4 regions of the Paenibacillus sp. 2TAB23 genome follow, and region 3 is predicted to be linked to each of the others. Evidence: riboswitches for the same ligand, from Rfam matches in the RefSeq annotation. Region 3 holds a riboswitch; each other region holds the start of a gene.
The links. Region 3 has a riboswitch for cyclic di-AMP ahead of AB4Z29_RS01350 (hypothetical protein). Riboswitches for the same ligand answer to the same signal wherever they lie in the genome.

Region 1 (8,871 bases), on a different contig from region 3:
CATCGTCTGAATACGCTTGGTTGAACCCGACACGTAGTTGATGCTTACCGCTGAGCCTTCCGTTACCTTATTGTCGCGACGCACGATGACAACCGGGATATTCAAACAGGCAGCCGTTGCATAAGCAAGCGGAATGCCTTTCGTTTCTACGGTCATAATGACATCAATCTTCCGGTCTGCGAATGCGGTAGCAAACATCCTTCCGACATCCGCAAGCAGCTCCGGTTGGCCTAACATATCCGTTATATACAAATAGCCGCCGGGAAGAACCCTCTCAGGCTGCTCTAGCTGGCGGCATATGCTCGTCATAATCGTAAGAGCCGTCGCTTCTTGCATCTTTGGCGTATATTTCACTCCGCCCGCAGCTCCTGCATGGGTATGAAGCTCACCAATGCCTTCTTCCTCAAACACTTCTTTAATAATCGCCAGGTCCTCGCTTATAGAAGACTTTGCCGATTGATATCGATCAGCAAATGCTGTCAGTGAAATTAACGTGTGGGGACGACTTAACAGGTATTGAGTCATTTCTACCAACCGCGAGCTCCGTTTCAACTTCTTCAAACACATCTCCCCCCACTAAATCCGAATAATATAATGTCAATATAACATTTTTATACGGATTTAATCAAGAAGAACGTCAGTCCTATGTCAGCATTCTTACCACATAGACTTCTTTGCAGAAGCCGCGTAGCCCATTATAAATGCGCGGAAGCTTGGCTTCCTTCGAAACGAGCCCGAATACAGTCGGTCCGCTCCCCGACATCAGGACGCCGTCAGCTCCGAGACGAATCATGCTTTCCTTCAGCTGCATGACCTCCGGATAGAGGCCTAGCGTGACATTCTCAAGCACATTGCCGAGTCCTTCGCAAATATCGGTGAAGGAGCCCTGCTCAAGCGCACGAACCATATTAGGTATGGATGGATGCTCCTTCAGCTCATTGGCACGGAATCGTCCGTACACATCTGCAGTTGATACGTTGATTGGCGGCTTTGCAAGCACGACCCAGCATTGCGGTGGATTCTCGATATGCTCGAGCTTCTCGCCTCGGCCGCGGGCTATAGCGGTTCCGCCAGTGACGCAGAAAGGAACGTCAGAGCCGAGCTCCGCTCCTAAACGGCATAGCTCGTCCTCAGGGATTTGCAGCTTCCATAGCCGATTGAGCCCGCGCAGCGCAGCAGCAGCGTCACTGCTGCCACCCGCAAGACCTGCAGCGACCGGTATTTTTTTGTCCAAATGGATATAAACGCCCTGCTTTACGTCATAACGTTCTTTAATTAGCCTAGCCGCTTGAAAGGCCAAGTTCTTCTCGTCCAGCGGTATGTAGCCTACTTGGCTTGAGATAATGATCGTATCTCTAGGCAGCTCTTCCATTTCAAGTCGGTCAGCGAGGTCCACCATCGTCATAATCATTTCGACTTCATGGTACCCGTCATCACGCTTGCGGAGCACGTCGAGCAGTAAATTAATTTTGGCTGGAGCTTTTTCATAAATTTTCATCCGATGAGTTCACCCGTTCGTCCATAAGCTTTAAGCAACATTATATCAAACGAACGCAATAAAAGCTAAGAGATGACAATCCGTTTATATCCGGACGCCTTCCACTTAGCTTTTTCATGCCGAAATACGCTATTGATCTAAGGCTGGTTGCTCTTGGCAGCCGCCTGCTCTGCAAGCTGTATCGCGCGTTTAACCATGTTTCCGGCATCTTTCGAACGAATGCCTCCCCAGCCTTCTTGCTGAACCGTATCATAAAATCCCAGGTCCTTGGCCAGCTCATATTTCAATTGCTCCGACATTACTCCGCGTCTGCGTCGACCCATTCGCAAAACCTCCGCTTCTGAATTGTCACCTAATTCTCTATGCCTTTGTCACAATTGCCTAGCTAGTATGCTTCCGTTCAAGGACAACGATACAAAGGAATGCCAACCAGCTTATTGCGGAGCAATGCTTATGTACGAAAAAAAAAGCGCAGATGCTTTCTGCGCTAACATGCCTCAAGGCGATATATATTCTACTGTTGCAAATGGGCGATACGGACTTGACCTTCATCATTGCATACGGTCACTTCCACCGACTCAGTCAGTATGTCCGCATAACTGTATGAGACACGCTTGAACGCGTGTTGTTCTTCATCCAGCTTAACAATGAAAACAGAAGGGTAGGTTTCTTCCAACGTACCGGTTCGTTCGATGGTCTTTCGTCGGCCACCGTTCGCTCGAAGACGTATTTTGGAGCCAACATGAGCTTCCAAGCTGCGTTTAATATCCAATAGCGCATTTTTTGCCATTGTCCACTACCACCTCTTTCCTTGTTCATTATAACCAAAAAGAGAGGGCTTGTCAAACAAAGCGAAATATTATATCAGTAGGAATATTTACTTGTCAACGGTGATTTCACCCATTTTTTAAAAAATGATGCATAGATATGCAAAAAATATACATATTAAGAAGTTGGTTACCCTTCAATATGTATATTTACGCTTTTCCAGCGGCTATTTTGCACCCTATCTCGTAGGATATGGACCATCTTAACCAAGACTACGTCTGGCCATTTACTGCTTTAAAACCGAGTTGGACGCTGTTATTTTGGGCTTAGGCAATCCTACGCGGAATCGTCCCATCGTCTCGATGCCGCCTACGCCGTCGATACCGCTTATCGTACCGTGAATAACATCTGACAAATTAACCGTGTCTTTAATGGATGTATAGCTGGCTTTTATCGCGATATAGACCGGATCCAGCGCATGAATCAATATTCGGCCTGGTGAGCTTGCAAAATTAGAGCCTACCTGCAGCAAAGCCTCAAAATGGGACTGACAAGCTCCGGCAATTACGATTAAACCATCTCGGTTCTTCTCATATTCGCGCGCAACACGAACGGCATTCACGAAGTGCTGCGAGTTTTTGTAGCTGCTTAAGCTGTATAAATCCATTTGAGCACGATTTTTCAGAACTCCATCATGACCCGTAATGACGACAATATCAGGTTGTATTTGCGGCAGCAGTCGGTACAGCACATCAGCCATTTGCGATTCATGTACGTGAAGTCCATGCGAAGGGACATGCATCGTATTGTACAATTGCATGCTCTTCTTCAAATAGTTACCGTCGCCGTCGAGATGAAGCACCTTCCCAGGCACTTCAAAAAATGGCTGGCTCTGCTGCATCGCATGCCGAATATGATCTTCATTCTCCATAGCTTGACGCTCTCGTTCGGAGTGCATCCGTTTTAAGGAATCATTGACTTTAATCCGCACTTCTTGAACCGCGCTTGTCGTTTCCGGATCTCGTATGACCGACAGGTCAGGAATCGGAGCATCCGCAAGCAATCGGTAATCCGTGCCCTTAAGAACCGCAGTATGTGTACGAACAGCCTCTACCTTGAACAGCACGTCACCGCCATACGATTTGCGGACGACCAGGTCCCCTTGCTTCATGGGTAAATCACCTCTTCGTCTATCCTATGGGCAGACAGGGCGAATGGTGAGTATTTTTATGACGAAACGCTTTGGGTGCCCCAACCCGCTTCAAGCATGTTGCGGCTAATGCGGGCAAATTCTTCAAGAGACAGTGTCTCTCCCCGTCTAATCGGGTCAATATCATTTTTTAGGAGCATCTCTGTCAATGCTTCCCGACGCTCTTTGCCGACAAACGCAGTCAGATTATTAGCCAGCGTCTTTCGACGCTGTGCGAAGCTTGCTTGCACGACGCGGAAGAAATGGTCCTCATCAGGGACATCGACAGCCGGCTTCTCTCTCAGGGAAAGCTTAATAACAGCCGAATCGACATTAGGCTGCGGTATGAATACCGTATGCGGCACCGTACAGACAACCTTAGGCACGCAGTAGTATTGTACGGCGACGCTCAGACTTCCGTATTCCTTGCCCCCTGGCTTTGCAGCCATACGTTCCGCTACTTCCTTCTGAATCATCACGACGATATGCTCAAGCGGCAGCTTCTCCTCAAGCAGCTTCATCAGAATAGGCGTAGTTACATAATAAGGCAGGTTCGCTACGACGCTCACACCGGAAACATCTGCAAACTGCTCCGCAAACAACTGCTTCAAATCAAGCTTAAGCACGTCGCCATGGATAACTGTTGTATGGGTTTCTTCTGCAAGTACATCCTTCAGGATAGGAATAAGTCTATTGTCGATCTCTACGGCTGTCACCTTGCCTGCTGCTTGTGCGAGCCTTTGTGTAAGCGCGCCAATACCCGGGCCAATCTCAAGCGCCCCTTTTGTTTCATCGAGCTCGGCTGCCGCGACAATGTTGTTTAGAATATTTTGATCGATCAAAAAATTTTGACCGAGGCTTTTCTTGAAAGAGAAACCATATTTGGCGATAATCTCTTTCGTCCGTTTGGGTGTAGCTACTTCAATCGCAGCTTGTTTCACCGCCGCTTTACTGCCTGCTTCAGTCTGTTCTTGACCGCTCATCGAATTTCCCCTTTCAATTGTTCTTCCATTTTATGGTATGCGGCAATAAACTCTGTTTTCGTTATTTGAAAGCTTGTACAGCGCTTAAAAAACTGCTTGCCGTTCGCATAACCGATGCCAAGCAGCTTGCCAATGATCAAACGTCGATTAGACGCATCTGGATGAACAATTAAGCCCGCTTCCATTAAGTCCTCAAAGGTCACTTCTCCCGCTTCATCCACCGACTCTGTACGAAGCTCGGAGAGTGCAGTCCGGATCGCTTCCGGGCTTGCATTCTCTATTCCGATATCCCCCTTGTACAAGGCCTTCTCCTGCGGCAAGAAGGCATGCTTGCAGCCAGGCGCATGACGCGCAACGATTTTACGAATACGCTCGCCCGCATGGTCTGGATCGGTAAAAATGATGATGCCCCGGCGCTCGTTCGCTAACGCGATTCTTCTGAGTACATCCTCACCGATAGCCGAGCCATTGGTTTCTATTGTATCTGCCTCCACCGCACGTTTGATTGCAATGGTATCAGACTTGCCTTCAACAACAATGATCTCTTTAATCATCAAGCCATTTCCTTTCTACATAAACTCCGTTTACTCCGAAACATGCAAAAAGAAGAGGCAGTGCCTCTCCTTATGATGGCATATTTAATTAATAATGGCGATAAGCTGATGGTATCACTGCTGCTCTAGCTTGCAGAAGGCTTATTCGGCCCAAGGACATAAACAGTTATGCCTTTCTTTCTGCCAAACTTATTAGCGACTTTTGTACTATCAAAGTATACGTCAATTTTGTTTCCTTTAATCGCACTGCCCTTATCCTCAGCTCGACGGAAACCTATTCCTTCTATATATACCCACCAGCCGATTGGAATGACTTTGGGATCTACGGCAATCGTCCGTCCCTCTTGGACCTGCGTTCCCGAAGCTGTAATTCCATATTGAGGATGACCCTTTTCTTTCCCTGTCGAAGCCACGCCTGCTGAATAAGCAGTTAATGTAACGTTTTTAAGAACGCTTTTGGCCTTGAAATTAACGCCGCCTTTGGCTAGCGTTGCAACGCTCGGGCTCTTGCTAGACAGAACCGTCACCTTAGGCTCTTCTTTCTTCGTTCCAATGGCTACGACCTGATCAACAGCAGCTGTCTGGACAACCTTGCTGACCATTTTCTTCGAAATTAGAACCCCGTCCTCATACTGCTTCTCGATACTCTCTACGATAAGACCTTCCTTACCCGTCTGCACAAGCTTTTCCTTGCCTGCAGCCAGTGTCGGGTCTGTCTTCTTCACGATCAAAAATGGCATGGAGCGCTCGGACTCTGCCACCTTCGTGTCGACGCGAACAACGGTCACCGTAAGTTCGTTATCCAGAACGGTATGGAGCGGAGGCTGAACTTTATCTTGATCACGAACTGGAATATGTAATTCCTCGATCGCTGCCTGCACTGTTCTCTCTGTCGTGTACACAGTAGAGGTCTTGCCATCAGCCTTCACAATTACCGGTATCGCATGAGTCACCTCAATACGATCTCCGTCCTTTATAGCCGCATTAAGCGGTATGGACACCTCATCATGTGGTCCAATTGCGATAGCTTGTTCATCCAGTAGGCGTTGCAGGACCCATTGCTTCGTTTCTACAATGGTTTCTTGTCCGTTCACTACTACGGAGACGCTTTTGACAGCCGTTCCGTACAACAACACCAAAAACATGAAAGTCATAGCGATTGAGATAATAGCACTCAAAAGAATCAAACGCAAGTTTTCACGCTTCCATCGCAATGCGAAAGACATGCTGGATGATCGTTTCCCATGGGTGTCCTTAACCTGGAGTATTCCCACTTCATCGGTCCTCCTTCATAGCCCCGCCGCCAAGTGTTACGCATGATACAACTGACGCGACTATAGTATATTGGCGTGCAAGCACGCAATCCAGAACTGCTATATCGATCCAGGCACCCCCATCTTTTATCCCTATGTCGACAAATTCTCGATTATTCGAAAATAAAAAGAAGCCGTCGACAGAGGATCTGTTTCGTGGCTTCCCGAGTAATTGATTACACTGGGATACAGAAAATGGATGCACGAGGTTGATCACTCTCTATAACGCTTACGAGGTTAGCTGACGGATTCGGACAAGAGAGTCGCCCTATTCGCAAAACAATGCTCATGGCAATGGCTGCAAAATTCACCCCTGAAGAATTCAAAACGCGGAACACTTTCCCGCATCTGGTTCCCCCGCTCTCCAACTTGGAGATTAAGCGCAAACTGGAAATCCAATACAAAATTTTAAAGCTCTGAGATGAATCATACCCTCATACGAGGTGAATTGTAAAGATACGATAAAAGACGATTTAAGCGAAAAAGGTGGATAAAGACGGAAAAATTAAGCGATATTCGCTATAAAAATCAGTTTTTACGCGATAAAGGTCTCTCATTCTCTCCTTTTCTCTCGTTTTTATACAATACCAAAACATTTTTTACCGTTTTCGGTCGTAATTAAGGCCATTTCTTCTACCGATTTGCCTAATAATTCTGCTGCCGTCTCCGCTACTCGCAGTACATAAGCAGACTCATTTCGCTTCCCTCTGAAGGGGTGAGGCGACAAGTAAGGAGCATCGGTTTCAATCAAAATCCGGTCGAGTGGAACCTGTTTAAGTACCTCTTTTGGCACCCTTGCATTTTGGAATGTAACGGGTCCCCCGAATGAAATATAGAAGTTCATATCCAGGCATTGCTTAGCTGTCTCCCAGCTCCCTGAGAAGCAGTGCATGACACCTCCGATTTCGGATGCATTCTCCTCCTGAAGTATGCGAACTACATCCTCGTGAGCATCTCGGTTGTGAATGACAATCGGTTTTCCAACCTTGCGGGCTAGTCGAATCTGCTCCCGAAATACACGCTGCTGAACATCCTTAGGTGAGGTATCCCAGTGATAATCAAGCCCTATTTCACCAATGGCAACAACCTTCTCATGAGAGCAAAGCCGTTCAATCCATTCTAGATCTTCTGGTCGCATGTCAATGCTGTCCACGGGATGCCAGCCTACCGCTGCATAAATAAAATCATATTTCTCGGCAAGTGCTATCGTCGTTGGGATCGTTTCGCGGTTAAAGCCGATGTTAACGAGCATGTGTACTCCAGCATCTTTTGCACGCTGAATCACTTCGTCACGATCCTCGTCAAATTTATATGAATCCAAATGAGTGTGTGTGTCAAATAACAATGTCATGTTCGTGTTAGCTCCTTCAATCAAGTTTAAATATTTTTTTTAATGAATCCGGGATGGACTTTATATTTTTTTTGAGCGGCTCCTCTGGATAATAGAGATGATACTGGCCTTGATGCAGTCCTGTAATCGAGCGAACGATGTCGGATTTGGCAGATATTTCGCTTATTTCATCCTGGCCATCAAGTAACAAAATCGGCGCTTTTTCTTTCTTTTCTCCTTCTTTCTTGTCCGGCCTGTAAACGTCATACGGTAAGTCGAATGGATAATCAATTTCCATATGGTATTCGGGATTCATTCCTATAGAAGAGAAGCAATTGCTTATCTCATTTAATAGCGCTTCGTCAGGATTATCTATGGTTATGTACTTATATAATTGACGGTTCATAAACCGACAGCAAAGGTCGCTTAATATAAGATCAGGCTCCTCCGACCACTGCGTGAATGCCGTTTGAACCAGTGCCTCGTCCAGCTTCAAATAATCCTGTACCGTCATTGTATTCTGAATAAGCCGCATAATAGGTGTCGGCATCCATTCAAAAACATACCCACCCACATAAAGCTCCTGTGCTCTACGAAATATTTGACGTAATATAATTTCTGAGCTTCTTGTAACAGGATGGAAGTAAATCTGCCAGTACATTTGGTAACGGGACATTAAATAATGCTCAACGGCATGCATGCCGCTTTCTTTAACTACAATTTTCCCTTTATAGGGCCGTAATACACGCAAAATGCGCTCTAAATCGAAGGTTCCATAGTTAACGCCGGTAAAATAAGCATCTCTGAGCAAATAATCCATTCTGTCCGCATCCATTTGACTCGATATTAAACTAACGACAATGGGCTTGGGATAGGTTTTTTGGATGACAGCGGCTACATGTTCTGGAAATTGTTCAGATACGGAACGGAGTACCCGATTGATCTCCGTATCCTCCAGAATAATCTTGCAGGTCCACTGTTCATGGTCCGTGTCGAATACCTCTTCTAGCGAGTGGGAGAATGGGCCATGGCCAACGTCATGAAGTAAAGCTGCACATAATGAGACTAGTTTCTCCTCAGCTGGCCAATCCGGATAACCATTGCGCTCGAACTGCGATATAATTTTACGTGTAATTTCATAGACGCCGAGTGAATGTGAAAATCGACTATGCTCCGCGCCATGAAAAGTTAAATAAGATGTTCCCAATTGCCGTATTCTGCGCAATCTTTGAAACT
Region 2 (8,871 bases), on a different contig from region 3:
TGCCAGAGCTGAGCCTGAATTCCGTGATCCTGCATGTTTTTCGGCAGTTATAGAGGCTGAGCTTGAACAGCATCTGATGCATTATCTGGGATCAGAGCGCTATTGGCAGAGGCAATCGGAGCAGCTTGCCGAGCAACTGGTTGAGCTCGTGAAGGAAGCGGAGTATCGGGGCCAGAAGGATGAATGGATAGAGGATCTGCTTCCAAAGTTGTACGGACACTGTATTAGGGTCTATTTGTGCAATGAGGATGGTATCCAGCTTTCGGCGAATTATGGGCGCGACTCGGATCAAGAATGGCATTGTGAAGAGCAGTATAGAGGAGCCAACTGGAGCTGGCGTCCTTATTTTGTGCCTAACTTGGTGCAGTTAAATGAAACGAGAAGGGCAATCGTATCGCGCGCCTACACGGATCTCGACTCTCATGCTTGGATTCGGACTGTGTCCGTGCTGGTTGCGCCTGGACTTATATTATTTATGGATTTAAAGGATACGGAGCGAGGTGCCCAGCGGATTTAAGGCTCCGCAATCCCGTAAACCATGCAGTGGCACTCAGCGAAGCCGGCTGGGGTAGAACGCGAGTAAGTGTCTGTTATCTGGAAACCTGCTTGCTGATAGGCGCGTATGGCACGCGTATTCCAGGCGATGACCTCCAAATCAATTTCATTGTGCGGGGTGCGGCGCTTTGCTTCCGAGACAATCAGCTTGGTAAAGGAGGGCCCTAGTCCGCGGCTGCAGAGGTCAGGACGAAGCCCAAGCCCAAGGCGGGTGACGCCGGCAATAGGGAAGAACTGCGCGAAGCCAATCAGCTCAAGCTGATTATCCAATACAGCTGCATATTGAGAAGCACGAAGGACGGAATCGCCAAATTCGATTTCGTCTTTTTTCATTTGCTCCCAGGCCGGCCAATTATAACAATTAAATGGAGCCTCATAACGCCAGTGGCATATTTCCATCGCATGAGAGATCTCGAGCGGGTGTATGGTCATATCGAGTATTTCTCGATTATAATGGTGGGAGCTTTGTTTATTTGTCATAGACCCGGCACCTCCGTCTGGCTGAACGGCCTTATTTAATGGGTAAAAGGCTTCAAATAGGTTTATTATATCAGATAGGCGCAAGAAGATCGTGCGTACATAAGGAGAAACAAGAATATGAAGAAATTAATATGGCTTGGTTGTCTGTCCTACCTCATTATCGGGGTTGCCCATGTTGTGGGCGGATCTATATTAGAGCAGCTTATCGCGCATTATCATCTCGAATATAAAGATGGCGGGCAATGGATCATGAACCAATTTCTCGGGTTTTTGGTCGGCGTTCTGCTTGCGCCGTCCATTACGGCGAGAGTGGGCAAACGTGGCGCGGTCCTTATCGCCATGGGAGTGCTTACGCTGAGTGAAGCGGCTTACAGCCTTCTGCTCCCGTGGGGATGGATGCTTGCGATTGCTCCGCTTGCTGGGCTGGGCTTCGGAATGACCGAAGCAGTAGTTGGCGCTATGATTATTGATATGGCGAAGAATGGCAAAGCATCGGCGATGAGTCGCCTCGAAACCTTCTTCGGCGTAGGTGCACTATTGATTCCCATCGCAGCAGCGTATCTGATTAAGCAAAGCATTTGGCAGGTATCTTTTCCGATACTAGCCGCAATGTCAGGCATTACCTTTGTTCTATGGCTAACGATGTCATTTGGAGAAATAGACGATCAATTAGGCTATATTCCGCAGAATAAGGAAGATCGTGCAGCCCATGCAGACAATCAAATGAACAAAAATACGCGCACGGCAGGCGCATCGTTCTTTTTCGGCTATCCGCGCAAGGCTCTTCCTTTTCTGTTGTTATCAGCATTGTTCTTTATGATTTATGTAGGCATGGAAATGAGCTTCTCTAACTATCTGCCTTCCATCCTAATCGTACGCTCGGAAGTGGGAGAGTCCAGTGCTGCAGCAGCACTCAGCCTGTTCTGGGGTACTATGGTGCTTGGACGGCTGTTCGCAGGCGTGCTGGCTGACCGAATGGGCTATTCCAAGTATTTGTTGATCGCTACGGCAGGGGCATCCGTTATCTTTGTTCTCATGGCAGTAATGGGCGAGTTGAGCTGGATGCTGGCTCTCATAGCGCTTAGTGGATTGTTTTTCTCCGGCATCTTCGGAATCGCCCTCGTGTACGCGAACGAGCTCATTCCGGGGATGACCGAAAGAACGACGAGCCTGCTTGTAGCTTGCGGCGGCCTTGGAGGAGCGATATTCCCCCGTGTAACAGGCTGGTTCATGGATCAATTCAATGTGCAATCAACTTTATGGTACATCACTTCATTAGTGGTAGGTATGCTGCTGCTGCTTTCAGTCATGCTCATCCTGGGCAGGAAGCAGATGCGGGCAATAAACGCCGAAGGTTGAAATGAAACAAGCCTTAAAAAAATTGAAAAACCTCCGCATTTGCTGTTTCAAAGCAAATGCGGAGGTTTATTTATTAGTAAATACAAGAAATAGTTTACTTGTTTGTCCAATATTTAGTCGAATTACCTGTTGTCTATTTCAATATCGTTTTATACACTTCAATCGCCCTTGCGCGCGAAGCCTTCAAGTCCACGATTGCGCCGCTTTGCGGCAGATGAATCTCTTTATCGGACAAATGGTCCAGATGAGGAAGCCAGCGCCGAATATAGCTTCCGCTCGGATCATGCGTCTGCGATTGAATCGCGGGATTCATAATGCGGAAATAAGGTGCGGCGTCGTAGCCAAGCGAGGAGCACCAAAGCCAGCCTCCGCGGTTAAGGGTGTTGTCGTAGTCGCTTAGGTGGAGCCGGAAATATTGCTCGCCGAGAGTAAATGGACAGAGCAGGTTTTTAGTCAAAAACATGGCGGTGACCATTCGCAAGCGGTTCGGCATTTCACCCGTCCGGTTCAATTGCGTCAAGGCTGCGTCTATGATCGGAATGCCTGTTGCAGCCGTCGACCACGCCTTGAAATTCGTGCCTGTTAGCGGGCTCAAATCAGCAAGCTGCTCATATTTGAAAAAGTCTTCATGATACATCGCCTGGTACAGGTAGAAATCACGCCATGCGAGCTGGCGTATCCAAGCTTCAGATCCATGCAAACCCTGCGTAAGCTCATATGCATGGCGTGCTGAAATGGCTCCTGTATTCAGAAAGCGTGCAAGTCCGCTAGTTTGATCATTGGCATACGCGTCGCGGACGTCCCCGTAAGAAGCGAGGCGTTCCCGTACAAAGCGATCCAGCCTAGCAAGCGATTTGGGTGAGCCCTCCACATTCGTGCCTCCAAGCGCGCATGATACCGCTTCTGGAAGCGCGAATGCAAGGCAAGCGCTCTGGTCTATTTCCTGCATGGTGGAGAGGTCGTTGATTGTGGTGCTGCCCATAGGGCTGTACGACTCCAGCATAAAGCTGCCCCACATCCGGTAGAATGGCGTAAATACCTTGTATGGCTCCGATCTTCTTGCGTAGGCAGGGAAAGCTTCAAGATCGGCAAGCGGTGCGTCGGCAATGGGCATCCAGCGACGCTCTAAGCGGCGTACGGTTTGTCCGATTTGGTCATCCCGCTGCCTCGAATAAGGGGTATAGTCCGCATGGACGATAACCTCTTCAATAGGATGGGCGAGCAGGAGCGACTCCGTAATCGCAGCAGGATCGCCATAAAGCACATGAAGCTCTTTGCCGGCGCTAGAATAGCTGTAGAGCAAGGAAGCGGCTTGCGCCATAAAGTTGCGGCCGCTATGGCTTGTCAGCCGGCCTTCTCCAATTAGGATGGGATCTATGATCAGCAAATGTATGCCTTGCGTATGTTTTTTATTTATATAATCAAAAGCGCGCATATCCGAGGTGCGCAGGTCCTTGCGGTGAATAAACAAATACATCGGGTATTTCTCCTTCCCTGAATGCGGCAGCATGCACACTGCAATCAGCTTGAAATGAAACAGCAAAGCCGCAAGTCATTTGTCGTCAGAGGACAAAAAACTGCGGCTTTGCTGAAGTGAGTCTACCTGTGCAGCTCTCTAAGAGAGGGGATAGGTTGCTCTATTGTGCGTCGGCATACGATTGGAAAGAATCCGCGTCCATGACACGACGTGCAGTCACATAACGGTCTTCATAGTAAGAGGAGCTAAGTTTGTCTGTCACAACGCCTCGGCTGGAGGAAGAATGTGCAAACTTGCCGTCTCCGATGTAAATGCCAACATGGGATACGGTGCTGTTATTGCCACCGACTGTGTCGAAGAACACAAGATCTCCCGGAATTAGGTCAGCCTTAGCGACCTTCGTGCCTGATTTTGCTTGCGAACCGGAAGTGCGTGGAAGTTCGATGCCCATTTTATCGAACACATAGCTCGTAAAACCGGAGCAATCAAAACCTCTCGACGTTGTTCCGCCGCTTTTGTACGGACTACCAATAACATCATTGATGAATCCGTTCAGTTTTGAGTCTGCGAAAGCGCTTCCCGCTTGGAAAGCGAGCACGAGAACGAGACCCAGGAGTATTGCGGTAATCTTTTTCAATTGTGAAACTCCTTCCAATGCCGACGAGGTTAGCTGTGGGGTTCGGTTGAAGGTTCCCTATGATTCCTCAGGCGCTGCGATAAATCAGACGTCGGAATCAATTCACCCAGAGTGGTTCCCCCGTTTCCCGATAGGGAATTAGGCCGTTTTTTATTGCTCTTGAGAATTATTCGATTATTTTCATTGATCTCCTGCCTTTAATTGCAAATTCTAATAATTCTCATGTAACCTTTTGACTATTTCCTTCGTTTAACCGTTTTTTGTGTAAGATAAACGATCATTACTAGTTCTTTCTTACTAAATGAGTTCACTCAATTTCATTAATTATGTGAATACGTTGTAAAATATACCGATTCGTCCTCCAGCTATAAATGGCATAGACAAGTCTAAAGTCCCGCAGTTGGCGGTAAATGAATGATTTGCGAGAAAAAGATTAGAAAATTTTCATGCAAAAAACCTCTGAATGAACAGAGGTTTTGTTGTGATTCGTATATCTGCGTTTGAATGCAGTGTTCTATTTGGCTGTAATGATTTTCTCCGATATCAGCTGAGGCTCGGCATTCTTCTGCTCCATCCAGAAGCGCAGCTTGTATCTTCCGGCGTATTTGAAATCATACGAGACAAGCTTAGAGCTGAACCAGAAGGAGTCCTTCTCGACAAATTCCTTGAAATCATCATCGGTTTGGCTGCGCCGATCTATCGTTATTTCTTTGTCGTTAGGATCGGTGAGCGTGACCTTGAATTCCGTTATCGCTACATTTAAATTGTCGATTTGCGCTTGTACCATGAACTTCTGGACGCTTCCCTTTTCCACCTGCCCGAACATGGTTCTTTTCTCGTTCATCATAAACATGTGGACGTTCGGTTTTTGGATGACAAGCTTCTTTTCGCTGCCTTTCCATTGGATAAAAGCCTGCAAGGAGTCGGATAACGAGCGAATGTTGATATACACTTTTTCGTCGACAAGAAGACCGTCTTCCAGCGATTGCTTATTATTGTAAAGCAGCGTAACTTTCTGCATTAATTTGTCTGCTGCAACGATAGAACCGCCGGCTAGGAGCAGGGCCATTGATAGGATTACCAGTTTTTTACGCATCATTAGCGTGTATCCTCCAACTTTTAATTTCATACACCTAATTATACAGAAATGACATCATTTAGTTGCGCTGCAATTTCAAATAAAAAGCCTTCATTTCCACTTTATTAGTGGAGAAGAAGGCTTGTTCCTGCTAAAGCTGTTTGGTTTGAAGGCAATCGTACTGAGCGGCTATCGTCCACACCTTCATAAGTGTGCGAATGAGGTGATAGCCCTGATGCAGAATGAGTGCGAACAGTCCAGCCCACAGCATGGATAAGCTTGTTACCACGAGCCCGGCAGCAGCGCCGATTCCCCACATGATGAGCGAGATAGCCGCATAGGAGAGGAAGTTGCGGAGTGCGCGCCACAGGGAACGGAATACGCCTTCTCCCGATGTGGCCCCGAACTGCATGGCGAGGAATATCAAATGCAGTACAGTGCCCCAGAGCAACCACAATGCTGCCCCAGGAAGCACAGTCTGCAGCAGCTCAGTCGTGGAGCCGCTCTCAAGGAGAGCGTCTAACGAGCGCGGCAGCACATACCAAGCAGGTGCAATGGAAAGTATAGCTTCTATCCAGTAAAGCAGGACGACCGGCTTCCACGTTTTTTTAATGCCCTCCAGGAAGCGCGTGCTGCCGTCTGAGCGTGCTTGATTAAACGAGTAGAAAAGCCCGGCATTGAATAGTGGGGTGAGCAGCATTCTTGCCGCCAAAAGGCCGCCGAGCATCCATACATAGGGGGAAATGACGTCGGTCTTGAACAGCTGGAACTGCGCCTCGGTCATGAAGACCTGAGCTGCCGTGTCGGACGGATAAGAGCCCGGATATCTTCGCAGCAAAGGCGACACGACCGAATCAATAAAACGGTAGAGGAAAAATCCCCACAGCAGCTGGTATAGAAATAATAAAATGACTAGGTAGAAATGCTTGACTGCCAGTTGCCAGCCTTGCTTCACATGTATCTTCATCGTTTATCGCTCCTTGAACGCAGTTACTTACCAGCTCAGCGACCCGAGCAGACCTTCAATCAGCTTGACCGTACCGAGGCTCCATCTCGTTCGCGTGTCTTCGGGCAGTTGGGCCTGCATATAGTTGTTGATGAGCTTGTTATCGAGCACGTTGCTGTATTTTGGGTCAACCATCGCCCATTCGAGCGGAGCGGAATGCAGGAGCTTATATTGCATATGCGATTCTTCCGCATGCCATAGCTTTGTGACCTCGGAGCCGTCTTTAAAGCGCATGAGAATTCTTATATCGCCATTAGTGCCTCCGTTCTTTTTGACAAGAACGATGGACTCGTACATGTTGGCGCCATCCTGCGTGACAGGACGAACATGAATGGATTCAATCGAGAAGTCTGCCATCTGATCGTCATATACGTATTGGCTGAAATAATCATGCCATTTGGTCTTGGTCACCTGTTCTACGATCCGCTGGAAATCGGAGGAAGTAGGGTGCTTGAATTTATACTTCTGGAAGTAGGTTCGCAAAATCTTCTGCATCGTTCGGGAGCCGACCTGATTCTCGATGCCGATAAGCACAAGCTTGGCACGCATATAGACGTTTTCGGCATATTGCGAATGGCTGCCGTACGCCCACGAAGGCTGCTTCAGTGGGGCGGGATCGGTCATGTAGCTGGCCTCCACACGCAGATTAGATTCTACGCCATACGCGGTCTCCATTACTTTATCCTCGGCGTAGGAAGTAAAGCCTTCATCCAGCCAGGCTTCTTCGAATTCATTGGAGGCGACCATTCCGTACCAATATTGATGGCCGATCTCGTGAACGACTGTACGTTCCAGATCGTAGCCTGGATTTTGTTTCTCCGCAGCAAAGGCTGTGACTAGCGTTGGATATTCCATTCCGCCGGCGCCGTTCGCTCCTTTAGGCGGTACGACAATCGACAGCGTGCTATAGGGATACTCGCCATACCATTTGGCGTAGCTCGAGAGAGCTGATTTGGCAGCATGCATGTAGCGGTCCTTTAAGGCGGCATGCGACGGGTCGAGATAGAGCTTTATGCGTACGCCAGGTATTCCTGTATCGGAGTAGGCCGTTTCTTCATAGACGAAGTCGGGCGAGGCCGACCATGCAAAGTCATGCACATCATCTGCATAAAACTGATAGACCTTCATTTGATCCTTGATCTCGATAGGCTTGGTTTGAAAGCCGGTAGCGGCCACGGTGTAAGCTTCCGGCACTTTAATTCTTACGCTGTAAATGCCGAAGTCGCTGTAAAATTCGGAGTTTCCGTGATACTGATGAACATTCCAGCCCTCGGCCGTTCGTCCGCGCGTTCCGGTCGGCTCATAGACCGCAATTTTGGGAAACCATTGCCCCGCCATCACAAAATCACCGGAATAGCCCATTCTTGCGAACACCTCTGGCAGCTTAACTTCATAGCCCATGCGAAGCGTAACCGATTTCCCCGGGTCTACGGGCTCTGGCAGCCGGATTTTGGCCAAGGTGAAGTCATTATCGTTGCCGTCATCAGGCTGAACGTATTGCAGGCGTGGCAGCAGGCTTTCGCCATCAAGCGTCTCCAGCGTAAGAAGCTTCATGTAGCCCTTGCTGTTCAGCGTTGCCTCATCCTGCCGCAGCTTGCCTCCCGATTCCTTCATGAATGTGGATTGATCGGACTGGAAGGCATTCGGGTATAGATGGAAGTAGAGCTCGGACACCGCTTTTTTCCCAGGGTTGTTCCAAGTGACCGTTTGGTCCCCGTTCAATCCTTTGGCATCATCAACTAAATGCACGCTAATATGGTACTCAACAACACGATTGCTGAGCTCCTGCGGCTTTGGCGTCATGACGGTGTTTGGTTCCTGCACGGTTGGCGGCTTGGCCGATTTCGGCGCAGGAGCAGGTGCTTGCTTGGCTTTGGCGGCGGGGGCAAAAGCATAAGTATATTGGGATTGCCAAGCATTCCCGAAGCCGTAGTGCACCGATAAGCCGAGCATGACGACTGCGAGTATTACGAGTAAAATTCGTTTGAAATAGCGTGGAGTCATTGAACGTTTCCCTCCCGTTGACAAGCATCTACAGCATGTATATGTTTGCTTTTCGATGATTATTAGCTAAAATGGAATTATTGTATGGGGAAGGTGTGAATACGCATGACGGAAGAACAAGGACAGCCGGCTCAGCCGGAAAAAAAGGAAAAGAAATCACTGTCGCTCAACGTAGTGAGCAGCAAACAACATAAAGGCTTTGGTGCAGGGACGATCGATCTAAGCGCCGTATCCTGTATCATTATCGATGACGGAGTCGCTTATATTGATGTCGG
Region 3 (4,687 bases):
GCCCTAATAGCTGTAAAGCATGCCTGCTGGCTAATTTAGTCAATATCCGACTTCTACAAGCGTTCGCAACGCTTACATTCTTCACAAACTCTGAATACCTCACTAAATCAACGTTTTACTCGCATTTTCGAAAATAATTCTTGATGCTAGCATTCAGCTTATCCGACTGAATAAACAGACTTTTCTAACCTTGAGATCGATCAAGCATCATCGAGCATTTCTAAGAAAAAGATCGATTACCAAGCTTTTTTAATGACTTTTATGGAAAATCGGCTTCTGGCTGTCCGATGCTTGGCAACTCGCATTTTACAATCACTTGATTCGAGATTAGTATAGACGGCAAGCCTAACAAGGCTTACGACTATCGCTGAATTTTCAAATGAAAAGCGGGGGAACCACAGCGGACAGCATCTTGGGATGCGGTACGAACGGGGTGAATCTGAAGCCATCAAGCTCCAGTAGGGCAGCTCTCTAGCCCGAATCCGACAGCTAACCTCGTAAGCGAATTTGAGGAGAGATCCATCGTGACCATGCAAACCGCAACCCCTTTAGGAAAAACAGAAAAAAAAACGACCGTGCCTATAACCATTAAAAGAATCGAACTATTTGTCTTTCCCGTAATTGCACCCGAGCCTGGCTTTCGTGTGTGCCTGCGCCTTACAACAGGAGTAGGACATGATTGGGGCGAGTTATTCATTAAGAAATGTGAAAAGCCCAAGGATTGGGTTCGCTTCGGCAGCGTGCTGCTTCGGTTCATCGGTCCTTTTCAAATTGAAGATATGCTCTCAGAAAACCCGGATATATCCGTAAAAGACGAGCGCATTTATGCGTTGTTTTTATCCGCAGCTCAGCATAGCAAATGCCCTTCATATTTGGAAATGGACCATCATGATCACGTTGAGGAAGGATTGTTTTTCAATCAAGCCATATCCTATATTTCTTTGTTCTGATTGCATAAGATTTACAGAGCTGCAATTAAGGGGTATAATGAAGGGTACATTATTCACGCTGAATTTTTCGAATGAAAAAGCGGGGGAACCATCGCAAACGATTGCCAATCGTTTCGCAAGGGGTGAATCCAGGGATTTGTAACCCTGGTAGGGCATTCTCTCTAGCCCGAATCCGACAGCTAACCTCGTAAGCGAACAAAGGAGAGATTTATTTATGTTGACGAATTGTGAAAGTTATCTGCAACACTTTACGAAACAGACTCCTCATCTTTCCATTTCCCGCATCGAGATTTTTGTCATTCCTGCCATTGCCGTCGATTCTGCAGGCCATCGTATCTGTCTTCGTTTAACGAGCAATCAAGGCTTCGGCTGGAGCGAACTATTCGCCAGCGATACGGAAGCTGACATTGATTTGGAACGATGGAGCGACCTGCTTCAGAGCTTTATCGGCAGCATCCCGCTTCCACCTCTTAATCAGTACCACTATGACAAAACGGACCAAGATGGGCGTGCTTTCGACTTGTTCGTCAGTGCAGTCAACCATACACTTGCCCAGTCCGCCGAATCGGCCTCGAACAGCAGCAACCATGAAGAATCTGTTTTGCGTCAACGTTCTGTCTCCTACGTCTCTTTGGATTAACGAAAGGGTCAATTAGCAATAGAAAGTCCAGAACATTCAATCATGTTCTGGACTTTCTTGCGTTGCTATGTGATTTGGAGACCAGCTATTTCAAAATGACGCTAATCGGTTAATTGTCCAGCTTATATTGTTTGACTGAATCATTCAAATCAACGGACAGCGTAGATAGCTGTATAATGACAGCTGCAATTTCTTGCATGGAAGCGCTCTGCTGCTGCGCGGATGCAGCGACCTCTTCTGTTCCTGCAGCTTGTTCCTGCGTAATGCCGGAAATTTGCTGCATCGAGTCGGTTATTTTGACAAAAGAGTCATCTACCTTGCCTAATGCGCTAAACATATGATTCGTATGCTCTGTGAACGAGGATACACCGCCATAGATGCCTTTGAAATTCTCATATGTGCCTTGTATCCATGAATGCCCCTGTTCAACGGCCTTGCTTCCTTCCTCAATGCTCTTCATAACGAGCAAGCTGTTGGATTGGGTACTCGAAACAAGGTCGGTAACCGACAATGCGGCTTGAGCCGATTGTGAGGCCAGCTTCTTAACCTCGCCAGCAACCACGGCAAAGCCTCTTCCAACATCCCCTGCACGTGCCGCTTCAATCGAAGCATTCAAGGCGAGAAGGTTCGTTTGATTGGATATTTCAGATATAATATTGATGATCTCGCTTATCTCGTTGGAGCGTTTGCCTAATGTTGTGGCTGCTTCCTGAGACTCCTGCATCGCTTGCTTGATGACCATCATTTGCTGCAGCGTTCTTTCTACTAGATCCTGCCCTTGCTCGGATTGTACGTGTACCTCTGTTGCGATGTTCTGAATATCCTTCATACCGTTCGATACATCTTTAATTTCATTATCGATATGATTAATATTCGTATGGCTATCTGTAACGCTTTGAACAATATCATTAATGCCCTCAGACATCCGATTTGTTGAATCCGCAACCTGCTGTGCGTTATTTGTTGATTCATTGACCGATTGCTTCAGGTGTTGGCTTGTTTCCGAAATCAAATTCGAAGAAGCAATGACCTGCTGTATAAGTGTTTTAAGGCTCGCGATCATTAATCCAAACGATACCGACAATTTCCCGATCTCATCCTTGCTATGGATCGAAATCGCAGTTTTCATATCGCCTGCCGCAATCTTATCGGCTGCAAGCATTAGCTTTCTTAGCGGATTCGTTATGACTTTACCGATCACGGCCGCAATGATACTGCCGACAACAAGCACGATCAGTGAAATAATAATCGTAGTCAGGTTAGAGCTGGCTGTTGTTTTCGGTACAACTGAAGCATCCAGATCTATCCCAAGAATGCCATAGGTTACGCCAGAATTATCAGATACCGGAACGAATATGGATTTATGAGTACCGTACTCGTCCACATAAATAGGGCTTATCATTGATTTCTTTTCTGAAATCGCTTCTTTCATTTCATCCGTGAACGGGTACGGCGTTCCAAAATCATCCGGCACGCCTGATAGAATTAAAATCCGTTCATTGTCCCCAGTATTCGATAGAATGTAAATATTCTCAAGACTATGAATCTCTTGCAGCTTCTCAAGCTCTGTTTTGATTAACGCATAATTCGGATCTTCCGTTCCAGCCAGCTGCTTTCCTGAGCCAGGAATTGAAGCTAAGGCATTGCTCGCAATTTGAATATCGGTAATCAAGCGCTTATCGAATTGTTCCAGCAATTTCTCCGAAAGATTCTGCTGGGACATGTAACTGGAAACAGCAAAGGCTACACAAGTGATAACCTGCAAGAGCAGTATGCTTAATGCGATTTTTACAGCTAGATGCTCCTTATACCAATTGAAATTAAGTATAGACTTCTTCATGAGTGAACTCCCTTTTATTCATTCGATTATATTCTGAATAGGTTTCTTCGATTTTTCCTTTTAAATATTGGACGATGGAATGAACATCAGATACCTGCGTATACGGTGAAATAACGAACAGCTTGCTGGCATACAGCGCAATTCGCTTAGCATCTGTCGTTTGTACGTAAAGATGCTTTTTGGTATCGCCGAAGAACATTTCGCTCCGGTCTCTTCCCAGAATCTCAAATAAAATTTCATTTAATTTGTTTTCCCTGTCTACTTCCTCATAGCTGCAAGCACCGGCATATTCTTTTGGATAACCGTTCTGCCCATCCGAATATAACCGGAATAAGGTGATGATGCCCGGATTAAGCGGATTTACAATAATGGCTTCCGGTATTTCCAGCTTCAGCGCTTTTCGGAAAGCGACATTTACTTCAACGAATTGAGCCAGCAGCTTTTGATAGCCTTCAATGCCAAACGCGAGCAAAGCGCTGTATATGCTAATGGAGCTTCCCATTCTTGAGCATTCCAACGTGTAACTCGTATGATATTGCCCATATCCTCGGTGTCCAACATAAGGTGTCTCGTCTGGATCCAAATCCAGAAGCTTTAAATCAGAAGCATTTTTCACTAAAAACAAGCTCGTTGAATAAGGGGTTTGTCCGAGCTTTTGAAAGTCGAAGCAAAGCGAATCCGCTTTGTTCAAATGGATCATTTTGGCTTGAATGGTTTTGAGAGCCGCGAGCGCTTCTCCTTCAATGCCCAAAGGATTATTAGCAAAATCATAGCTGTTGAAGAAAGCGAAGAATCCGCCTAGAGCCGAGTCGGCATGAATGTGAGGCCGATTTATTCGGTGCTCCTGTGCTAAACGTTCTGTCATTCTATACACTTCATCAAGGCTATCGATCCCCATTGCATCTGTCGTGCCCGTAGTTGCAACGACATATATCGGAATGCCGCCTTTCGCAATAACCTGTTCCATTTTCGCTTTCAAATCATCAATATCCATAGAGCTGTCTTCATGCGTACGGATTTTGACTAAGTGATCGCTTCCGAGGCCCGTTGCTTCCATCGACTTATAAAGGCTGTAATGTGCGGCCTCCGAGCAGAAGGCATATAAGTTCTGAGGCACTCCGGACTTCGCGGCTGATGAGCTTGCTTTATTAATCGCCAGCCTGAGGCCTGTAAATATGGCGCCTTGGCCGCCCCAAGTTGTATATCCACCGCTTTCTGCCGTTTGATATCCGACAAGATCCGACATCATCGCAACAA
Region 4 (8,871 bases), on a different contig from region 3:
TGTCTATTGGAGATAAATTAGCTTCGCAAATTATAGCTGCTCTAGGGGAGGAGTCGTCGTAACAGACGGCTTCTTCTCTTTTTTGTGGCTGAAATATTTGAGAACGAACGCAATGATAACAGGCAATACAGAGAAGAAGATAGCCGATATAATATTCGGCGCGGTACCGATGGTAAGCAGGGACAGGCCAACAGCTACGCTATTAAAAATAGCATGAGTGAACATTGACGTGATGAACCCGTATCTGACGAAAATAAAACTGAACATGAGCCCGATGATCATAAGCTCGATCAATCTGGTCGAGGACGGATAGAACGGATACATGACATGGCCGAGCGCCCAGAACAAAGTTGGCAATAAAGCGGCTGCAAACGTATTTTTAAACCATTTGCGGAATAAACCGATACCGAAGAACCTGAAAACGGCTTCCTCGGATATGGCGGCAGCCCAAGCGAGCACCGGCATGAGCCAAAGTATTCCCATATTGTAAGGAGATTGTGTAGCGTCGGTCGTATCCCATGTGCCGATCGTCAGCTTAAGCAGGATGAAGATAACGGATTGCGTTGCGAAAAGGATAATTGCGAATAAATAAGCAAGTCCAACGCTTCGCCACACGTGGTTTCCGTACCCTTTTTGACCGAATCGAGGCCATAATGCACGACCCTGTGCCTTCCATAGGCCATCTCCAGCGATCATTGAAATATAGATGGAGCCTGCCATCGGAATGGTCAGCAATACGGTGAAAATCGCTGTGAACATGACGGTTTGGCTTGCTAGCTCGGTTTCGCCCAATGATGCGCGTATGCCGTCAAGCACATTCAAGTTCATGATAATGTAGGTAATAAAGTATACGATGGTCAAAATAATGCCGAATTTAAAGGAAGTGAACTTCCGGTAAAGGACGGCGTAGACGATGGCTAATACAAACAGGACGAAGCTCATAAACATGTAGCCGAAGCCTGTGAGGAAGCCGGCAAGCTTATCCTGTTTCTTCACGTATTCAATATAATCGGCCGGTGCAACGAAGGCTGGCTTGTACTTGGTTATGACGTTCTGGCCATTGATATTTTGTCCTTTAATATGAATGCTCAGTAGGGCTTCTTCTATCGCGTACCCGGCTGGCGCTTCGCCATGCCATCCCCCGTTTCCGAGCAATTCCTGTTCCTTGAATGACTTCGCGTCTAGGCTTTGCCCAGCCAGAAAAACAGGAACCTCCTTGTTAAGCTCAGCATCGGAAAGCGATTGGCCATCGAGGATAAAGTTCCAAGCCACAATTTTCTCGCTTTGCATATGTACATAGACGAAGCCTGTTCCGCCCTCGTCAAATTTCAGTTCGACTTGGTACGTGTCCGTCGGGAAGCTTTGATCGTATTTGTCGCTATAGGTTTTGATGAGCCCATGCTTGGATAAGTAACCGTTTATGACTTTATCGGTTTGATGGACAGCCTTGGCGGACTTCACCTGGAGTCCGGATTGCTTCTCTGCGAATACGGAGGCTCTGTTTTCAGCTGTTTCCTTCTCAATAACTTTCGTATTTAAATCACCGTTGCTAATGGAAAAAATCATTGGTCCGATTTCAACGGCCGCGAAAATAATGAAGCATGCAATCGCTGCCCACAGAAAACGTTTCCATTCATTTAACCTAATTGAATCAATCATCGGTTCACCTCTACGATCCTTTTTATGAGTTGCGTATTCCACTACCTTACCATATCAATCCCTGAATTATCCAATAGAAAAGCGCGTTTGCTCTCAAGATCAAGCGAAATAACGATATCCGACAAGCCTGATGCGTGCTGCAGCTTCTACTTGCCCTTTTTTGGACCAAAATCGGCTTGTTTGTCATTAATATAAGCTTTATATCCTGACTGCTTTGGGATTATAATCGTTAACGTCATACAAATCGAATAGCATAGCCGAATTTCCTAAGGAAATCGGGGGAACCATAAAGTTGTCGGAATTGCTCAGCCTGCTATAGCCAGCAGTGCTTTTGATCCGGCGGCATGGGGTGAATTTCTACGGTGAAACTTAAGCTTCATTGATAGAATAGGGCTGCCTGTCCAGGCCCGAATCCGTCAGCTAACCTCGAAGGCGTGAATGGAACAGAACTCATCGCACGAGCACTTGGGTTTCAGTGCTTTTTTTTATGCTTAAATATAGGTAGTGCTCTATAATGACATATTGCAGAAGAAGGACAACGGATGAAGGTAGACTTTAATGTGTTGAAATGGTCACCCCCGCGCATACTGGTCAGCGGGTTTGCGCTTATTATATTGCTGGGAGCTCTGTTATTATCCATGCCCTTCGCATCTGCGTCTGGAGAGCGCATGCCGTTTATAGACGCGTTGTTCACGGCAACCTCGGCAACTTGCGTGACAGGGCTTGTTGTTGTGGATACAGGCACTTATTTCTCCGTAGCGGGTCAGGTCATCTTAATGTGCCTTTTCCAGCTGGGCGGTTTAGGCTTTATGACGATGGCAACGCTTGTCGCTCTCGTCCTTCGCAAGAAAATATCGCTGCGCGAGCGTCTGCTGCTTCAGGAAGCGATGAATCAGTCGAGCATGGAGGGGATAGTCAAGCTTATTCGGCGGGTTATTATTTATTCATTATCGATTGAACTCATAGGAGCAGCGCTGTTTGCGTCTCGGTTTGCACTCGATATGCCGCTTGGCAAGGCAATCTATTTTGGTGTTTTTCACGCAGTATCGCTTTTCAATAACGCAGGCTTTGATATTTTTGGGAACTACCGCAGTCTCACCTTGTATGTGAACGATGCGGTCGTAAACCTAGCGGCGATGCTGTTGATTATAACGGGCGGCTTAGGATTCGTAGTCATGTCGGATTTGATGGAGTACCGCAAAAACAAACGACTATCCTTGCATAGCAAGGTCGTTCTCTCGATGACCGGAACGCTTATTGCCGTCGGAGCCATCGTGATATTCATTTTTGAGTTTTCCAATGCCAAAACGCTTGGTTCATTGGATTGGGGCGGCAAGCTATTAGCCTCCTTCTTCCAGTCGGTAACGCCAAGGACGGCAGGCGCGAATACGCTCGATTATACGCAGCTAAGGCAAGCGACCATGTTTTTTACAATCATTCTCATGTTTATTGGCGCATCCCCAGGATCAACAGGCGGCGGTATAAAAACGACGACGTTCGCTACTTTGGTAGGTGCTGTTATTGCAATGATCCGCGGGCGCGAGGATATTGTGCTGTTTCGTTACAGGCTCGGCAAGGACAGAATCTTTAAAGCACTGACGATCACCTTAATTTCGTTGCTGCTGGTCATTATCGTTACGATGATTCTCTCCATGACGGAGGAGCGAGCTTTTATCGAGCTGCTGTTCGAAGCTACGTCCGCATTCGGTACGGTTGGTTTGTCGGTCGGCGTCACGCCTGATCTTAGCATAGTTGGAAAAATAGTTATTTCATTAACGATGTTTGCTGGACGGCTTGGCCCGCTAACGCTTGCTTATGCGCTTGGACCTCGCACAGAAAAAGAATTGTACCGGCATCCTGAAGGCAAAATCACGATTGGATAGGAGAACTGCGCAAGTGGGAATGAAAAAGAAGCAATTCGTCATTATTGGTTTAGGCCGCTTTGGATCTAGTTTGGGCCGAGAGCTCATTGAATTAGGCAATGAGGTGCTCGGTATCGACAAGGATGAGGAGGCGGTTCAGGAGATGAGCAGCGAGCTGACATATGCCGTCTCGGCTGATTGCACCGACGAGGAAACGCTGCGTTCGCTCGGCGTCCGAAATTTCGATTGCGGTGTCGTTGCCATTGGCGACGACATTCAAGCCAGCATATTGACGACGATATTGCTCAAGGATTTAGGTGTGAAACAGGTTGTCGCCAAAGCGATGAGCGAGCTGCACGGACGTGTTCTGGAGAAGATCGGCGTTGACCGCGTTGTATATCCGGAGCGTGATATGGGGATTAGGGTAGCACATCAGCTTGTATCTCCGAATCTGCTCGATTATATCGAGCTCTCTAAGGAATACACGATCGCAGAGCTCGCGGTGCCTCAATGTTTGGATGGAAAGTCGCTGCATGACCTAAACCCTCGTGCCAGATTCGGCTGCAGCATCGTCGCGATCAATAAGCCGAGCGGCATCATCATTGCGCCAACGGCCACGGATGTGCTTGCGATGCGCGACGTCATGGTCATAATCGGAACGAATGAGCAAATCGAGGATTTCGAAGCGACGGTTATACGATAATCTATTGGTTACAGAGCGGAACGGATTTGGAAGCTTATAATTGGAAATGCTGAAGGACAGCGGCCTATTAAAGGCTGATGTCCTTTTTGGTAGGGAAACGGGCTGCCAGCTCATTGATCCAAAGCCGGACGGATGGACTGAGCGCTGCGGAATCCGCATGGATGAGTGAGGTTGTCCGCTTTGTATCCTCGAGCTCCCGAATGGGTACGACGACAAGGTCGTTGTCTTCAAGAAGCTGGCTTCTCATATAGGATTTCGGCAGCAGCGTTGCAGCTCGGCAGGTGTGAAGCAGACGTAGGATCGCTTCGAACGAATCGATTTCCATTCGAACATCCGGCTGGAGATGATATTTGTCGAAGAGCTCGTCTGTGAGCAGCCGGTACCAAGTACCCTTAGAGAATAGAATCATCGGCATGCCGGTCAAATCCTGTATGCCAAGCGCGCCTTTATCTGTGATCACTTGATTGCGCGGCAGGACAAGCGAGAGATGATCCTCGAACAAGGGAATGCATCGTAGAGTCGAATCCTCAATGCTTGAAGCTACGATGCCGATATCAGCCTTATGGTCACGGACAAGCGATACGATTTCATGCGTCTTGCCTGTAATCGCTTTTATGTCGATTTCAGGATGGGTAGAGGTTAGACGCTGAATGAGATCGGGAAGCGTCGTCTGCAGGGTTGTTAAGCTTGCGCCGATCGTAAGTGTAGTGTGACCCGTTGAGGTGAATTCCGATACTGTCTGCAAATATTTGCGATGCAGCTGACGCAGCTCGAGGGCGTACTCGTAGGTCATCTGACCAATACGGGTCAGCTCAAGCCGTTTGCCGATGCGGCGGAACAAGGGAGATCCGATCTCCTGCTCGAGCTTGGCGATTTTACGAGAGAGCGCAGGCTGTGAGAGATTAAGCAGCACAGAGGCTTTGTTCATGCTCGATTGCTCGACTATTACGGTAAAGACATGCATCTCTTCATTCATAGGTTGCGCTCCTTATGTCATTTTGTTATAAGAAATTATAAAAAATAAGCAATTCCATTATAAGCTGAAAAGGAGTAGGATGGGAAGTGTGGCTAATATGTGTCGACTTTTGTTGACGGGGGTACATGCTGGGGTTACAATGTAGAATGATTTGCCATGCGTAAAGGGCTGGTTGCTGCCGTGAGGCAGCGAGGCATTCCGTTTGCGCTGAAATATAAGTAATGTATAACAGGCTGTTCGATACATTCTTATATTTTAAAAAAGCATGCTAGCACTCACAGTTTTGAAAGGAGAAGGAATGACATGAAAGGAAACTCGTATTTCTCGCGCAAGCTTCACTCGCTTCTCGGGATCATTCCACTCGGCGGTTTCATCGTCGTACATGGACTGACCAACTACCAGGCGTTTGAACGCGGACCGGAAGGCTTCGACAAAGGCGTACATCTGATTAACAGCTTGCCTATTCTGCCGCTGCTCGAGATTTTCGGCATTTACCTCCCGCTATTGTTTCATGGTATTTACGGCTTGTATGTCGCTTACCAATCGAATACGAATACGGGACGCTTCAAATACGGACGGAACTGGGCATTCACAGCTCAGCGCGTTACGGGGGTCATTACTTTTGTATTCGTTTTCTGGCATGTATACCAGACGCGGATGCAAGTATACTTCGGCAACATCACGCATGAGGAGCTTGGCTCAACGATGAATCATATCGCGAGCAGCCCTACTTATTTCGTGCTATACGTTATCGGCGTACTGGCTGCCGTATTCCATTTCAGCAACGGTCTATGGGCATTCCTGATCAGCTGGGGCATTACGATCGGCCCGAAAGCACAGCGTATTTCTTCTTATATTTGCATGGGCGTATTTGTTATCGTAGCAGCGCTGTTTATCCTTTCGCTTGTCGCATTCAGAGGCGATGAATTCGCGGAAGCAGCTAGTGCGGCTTTGGCACTTACGAATATTGGTTAGTTTGTAGACAAGGAGCGAAGCGTTATGGCTAAAAATAAAATTATTATCATTGGCGGCGGACTAGCTGGCTTAATGGCTACCATTAAAGCGGCTGAAGCCGGCGTGCACGTTGATCTGTTCTCCATTGTGCCGGTCAAACGTTCCCACTCGGTATGCGCGCAAGGCGGCATCAACGGCGCCGTTAACACAAAAGGTGAAGGCGATTCTCCTTGGGAGCATTTCGACGATACGGTTTATGGCGGGGACTTTCTTGCGAACCAGCCTCCGGTTAAAGCAATGTGCGATGCGGCACCTGGCATTATCCATCTGATGGACCGGATGGGCGTTATGTTCAGCCGTACTTCAGAGGGCTTGCTGGACTTCCGTCGCTTCGGCGGCACGAAGCATTCCCGTACGGCATTCGCTGGCGCAACAACTGGACAGCAGCTTCTATATGCACTGGATGAGCAAGTACGCCGGTGGGAAGCAGCAGGGCTTGTGAATAAATACGAGCACTGGGAATTCCTTGGCGCAGTAGTAGATGACGATGGCGTATGCCGCGGCGTATCGGCGCAGGATTTGCGCTCGATGGAAGTACACACGGTTCGTGCGGATGCGGTTATTCTTGCATCAGGCGGCCCTGGCATTATTTTCGGAAAAACAACGAACTCGGTTATTAATACAGGTACTGCTGCGAGCGCGGTTTATCAGCAGGGCGTTAACTACGCGAACGGCGAATTCATTCAAATTCACCCTACGGCTATTCCAGGCGACGACAAGCTGCGCTTGATGTCGGAATCGGCACGCGGCGAAGGCGGACGGATCTGGACTTACAAAGACGGCAAGCCTTGGTACTTCCTTGAGGAGAAATATCCGGCTTACGGAAATCTCGTGCCTCGTGACATCGCAACGCGTGAAATATTCAGCGTCTGCGTCGATCAGAAGCTGGGCATCAACCAAGAGAACATGGTTTACCTTGATCTCTCCCATAAGGATCCGAAGGAGCTTGACGTTAAGCTCGGCGGTATCATTGAGATTTACGAGAAATTCATGGGTGATGATCCGCGCAAAATCCCGATGAAGATCTTCCCAGCGGTTCACTATTCGATGGGCGGCATGTGGGTTGATTACAATCAAATGACGAACATTCCCGGCTTGTTCGCGGCAGGCGAATGCGAGTATCAATACCATGGCGCGAACCGTCTCGGCGCAAACTCGCTTCTTTCCGCGATTTACGGCGGTATGGTTGCAGGACCGAAGGCAGTGGAATACATCAAAGGCTTGAAGAAATCGGCCGAGGATGTTGCTTCCTCCGTGTTCGATCGTGAAAACAAACGCCAAACGGATAAATACAACAGCATTATTAATATGAACGGCAATGAGAATGCATATGTCATTCACAAAGAGCTTGGCGAATGGATGACGAACAATATGACCGTTGTTCGCTTTAACGATAAGCTGGAGCAAACGATCCACAAGATCAAAGAGCTGAAGCAGCGTTATGCCAAAATCAACATCAACGACACGGCGCAATGGAACAACGCAGGCGTGGCATTTACCCGCCAGCTGTGGAACATGCTTGAGCTGTCGGAAGCGATGACGCTTGGCGGATTGCTGCGCAACGAGAGCCGCGGAGCTCACTACAAGCCAGACTTCCCAGAACGTGACGACGATCATTTCATGAAATCGACGATTGCGAAGTGGACGAAGGAAGGTCCGCAAATCTCATACGAGGATATCGACGTAAGCTTGATCAAGCCTCGTAAACGCGATTACTCGAGCGACAAGAAGAAAGGAGAATAATGATGGCTGAAACGACTGTAGCTACAAAAACGGTTAAGTTTATCATCACGCGCCAAGATACTCCTGATTCCAAGCCCTACACGGAAGAGTTTGAAATTCCTTACCGCGCAAACATGAACGTCATTAGCGGCTTGATGGAAATTCAGCGTAACCCGAAAAAGTCCGATGGTGCCAGTACAGCCCCTGTATGTTGGGACTCCAACTGCTTGGAGGAAGTGTGCGGAGCATGCTCCATGGTTATCAACGGCAAGCCGAGACAAGCATGCAGCGCTCTGATCGACCAATTGGAACAGCCGGTTCGGCTAGCTCCAATGAGCACATTCCCGGTTGTCCGCGACCTCGTTATTAATCGTGAGCGTATGTTTGGCGCCTTGAAACGCGTTAAGGCATGGATTCCGATTGACGGCACCTATGATCTAGGTCCAGGGCCTCGGATGGCTGAAACGAAGCGTCAATGGGCGTACGAGCTGTCCAAGTGCATGACCTGCGGTGTTTGCCTCGAGGCTTGCCCGAACGTTAATGACCGGAATAGCTTCGTTGGTCCAGCAGCTATTTCGCAGGTTCGTTTATTCAACGCTCATCCAACGGGTGAGATGAATAAAGAGGAGCGTCTGGATGCGTTGATGTCCGATGGCGGCATCGAAGGCTGCGGCAACTCTCAAAACTGTGTTCGCGCATGTCCGAAGGGCATTCCGCTCACTACTTCCATCGCTGCAATCAACAAGGACACAACCAAACATCTTTTCAAAAAATGGCTTGGCATGTAAGTCGTTTGCTATAACGAAACCCTCGGATATAGGGGGTTTCTTTTTTTTTGTTTATATGATATTGATTATTATTATCAATGATAGTGGATCGAGATTCCTTTGTCAATTGTGTTAAGCAAGGGAGACGATAAAATAAAAAAAACCGCC

Region 1: it holds a riboswitch for cyclic di-AMP, as region 3 does, so the genes downstream of both, AB4Z29_RS28575 (ubiquitin-like domain-containing protein) here and AB4Z29_RS01350 (hypothetical protein) in region 3, are expected to answer to the same signal.
Region 2: it holds a riboswitch for cyclic di-AMP, as region 3 does, so the genes downstream of both, AB4Z29_RS29990 (C40 family peptidase) here and AB4Z29_RS01350 (hypothetical protein) in region 3, are expected to answer to the same signal.
Region 4: it holds a riboswitch for cyclic di-AMP, as region 3 does, so the genes downstream of both, AB4Z29_RS17135 (TrkH family potassium uptake protein) here and AB4Z29_RS01350 (hypothetical protein) in region 3, are expected to answer to the same signal.

The regions. Positions count from the first base shown of each region.
Region 1 covers NZ_JBFRGD010000029.1:58,881-67,751, forward strand. The annotation lists gene purR (pur operon repressor) at 1-561, opposite strand, end outside; gene ispE (4-(cytidine 5'-diphospho)-2-C-methyl-D-erythritol kinase) at 644-1,498, opposite strand; gene AB4Z29_RS28550 (small, acid-soluble spore protein, alpha/beta type) at 1,636-1,821, opposite strand; gene veg (biofilm formation stimulator Veg) at 2,013-2,288, opposite strand; gene yabG (sporulation peptidase YabG) at 2,553-3,437, opposite strand; gene rsmA (16S rRNA (adenine(1518)-N(6)/adenine(1519)-N(6))-dimethyltransferase RsmA) at 3,494-4,438, opposite strand; gene rnmV (ribonuclease M5) at 4,435-4,992, opposite strand; gene AB4Z29_RS28575 (ubiquitin-like domain-containing protein) at 5,118-6,266, opposite strand; cyclic di-AMP (ydaO/yuaA leader) riboswitch at 6,517-6,698, opposite strand; gene AB4Z29_RS28580 (TatD family hydrolase) at 6,883-7,650, opposite strand; gene AB4Z29_RS28585 (HD domain-containing protein) at 7,673-8,871, opposite strand, start outside.
Region 2 covers NZ_JBFRGD010000034.1:15,021-23,891, forward strand. The annotation lists gene AB4Z29_RS29970 (EAL domain-containing protein) at 1-517, shown strand, start outside; gene AB4Z29_RS29975 (GNAT family N-acetyltransferase) at 514-1,035, opposite strand; gene AB4Z29_RS29980 (MFS transporter) at 1,153-2,394, shown strand; gene AB4Z29_RS29985 (FAD-binding domain-containing protein) at 2,528-3,871, opposite strand; gene AB4Z29_RS29990 (C40 family peptidase) at 4,032-4,508, opposite strand; cyclic di-AMP (ydaO/yuaA leader) riboswitch at 4,512-4,663, opposite strand; gene AB4Z29_RS29995 (hypothetical protein) at 5,023-5,607, opposite strand; gene AB4Z29_RS30000 (hypothetical protein) at 5,738-6,553, opposite strand; gene AB4Z29_RS30005 (M1 family metallopeptidase) at 6,581-8,596, opposite strand; gene AB4Z29_RS30010 (YwhD family protein) at 8,702-8,871, shown strand, end outside.
Region 3 covers NZ_JBFRGD010000001.1:304,888-309,574, forward strand. The annotation lists cyclic di-AMP (ydaO/yuaA leader) riboswitch at 356-519, shown strand; gene AB4Z29_RS01345 (hypothetical protein) at 525-950, shown strand; cyclic di-AMP (ydaO/yuaA leader) riboswitch at 997-1,159, shown strand; gene AB4Z29_RS01350 (hypothetical protein) at 1,165-1,590, shown strand; gene AB4Z29_RS01355 (methyl-accepting chemotaxis protein) at 1,700-3,430, opposite strand; gene AB4Z29_RS01360 (pyridoxal phosphate-dependent decarboxylase family protein) at 3,411-4,687, opposite strand, start outside.
Region 4 covers NZ_JBFRGD010000011.1:124,992-133,862, reverse strand. The annotation lists gene uvrC (excinuclease ABC subunit UvrC) at 1-62, shown strand, start outside; gene AB4Z29_RS17140 (CPBP family intramembrane glutamic endopeptidase) at 31-1,659, opposite strand; cyclic di-AMP (ydaO/yuaA leader) riboswitch at 1,905-2,108, shown strand; gene AB4Z29_RS17135 (TrkH family potassium uptake protein) at 2,202-3,542, shown strand; gene AB4Z29_RS17130 (potassium channel family protein) at 3,562-4,224, shown strand; gene AB4Z29_RS17125 (LysR family transcriptional regulator) at 4,292-5,200, opposite strand; gene AB4Z29_RS17120 (succinate dehydrogenase cytochrome b558 subunit) at 5,504-6,175, shown strand; gene sdhA (succinate dehydrogenase flavoprotein subunit) at 6,200-7,957, shown strand; gene sdhB (succinate dehydrogenase iron-sulfur subunit) at 7,960-8,724, shown strand.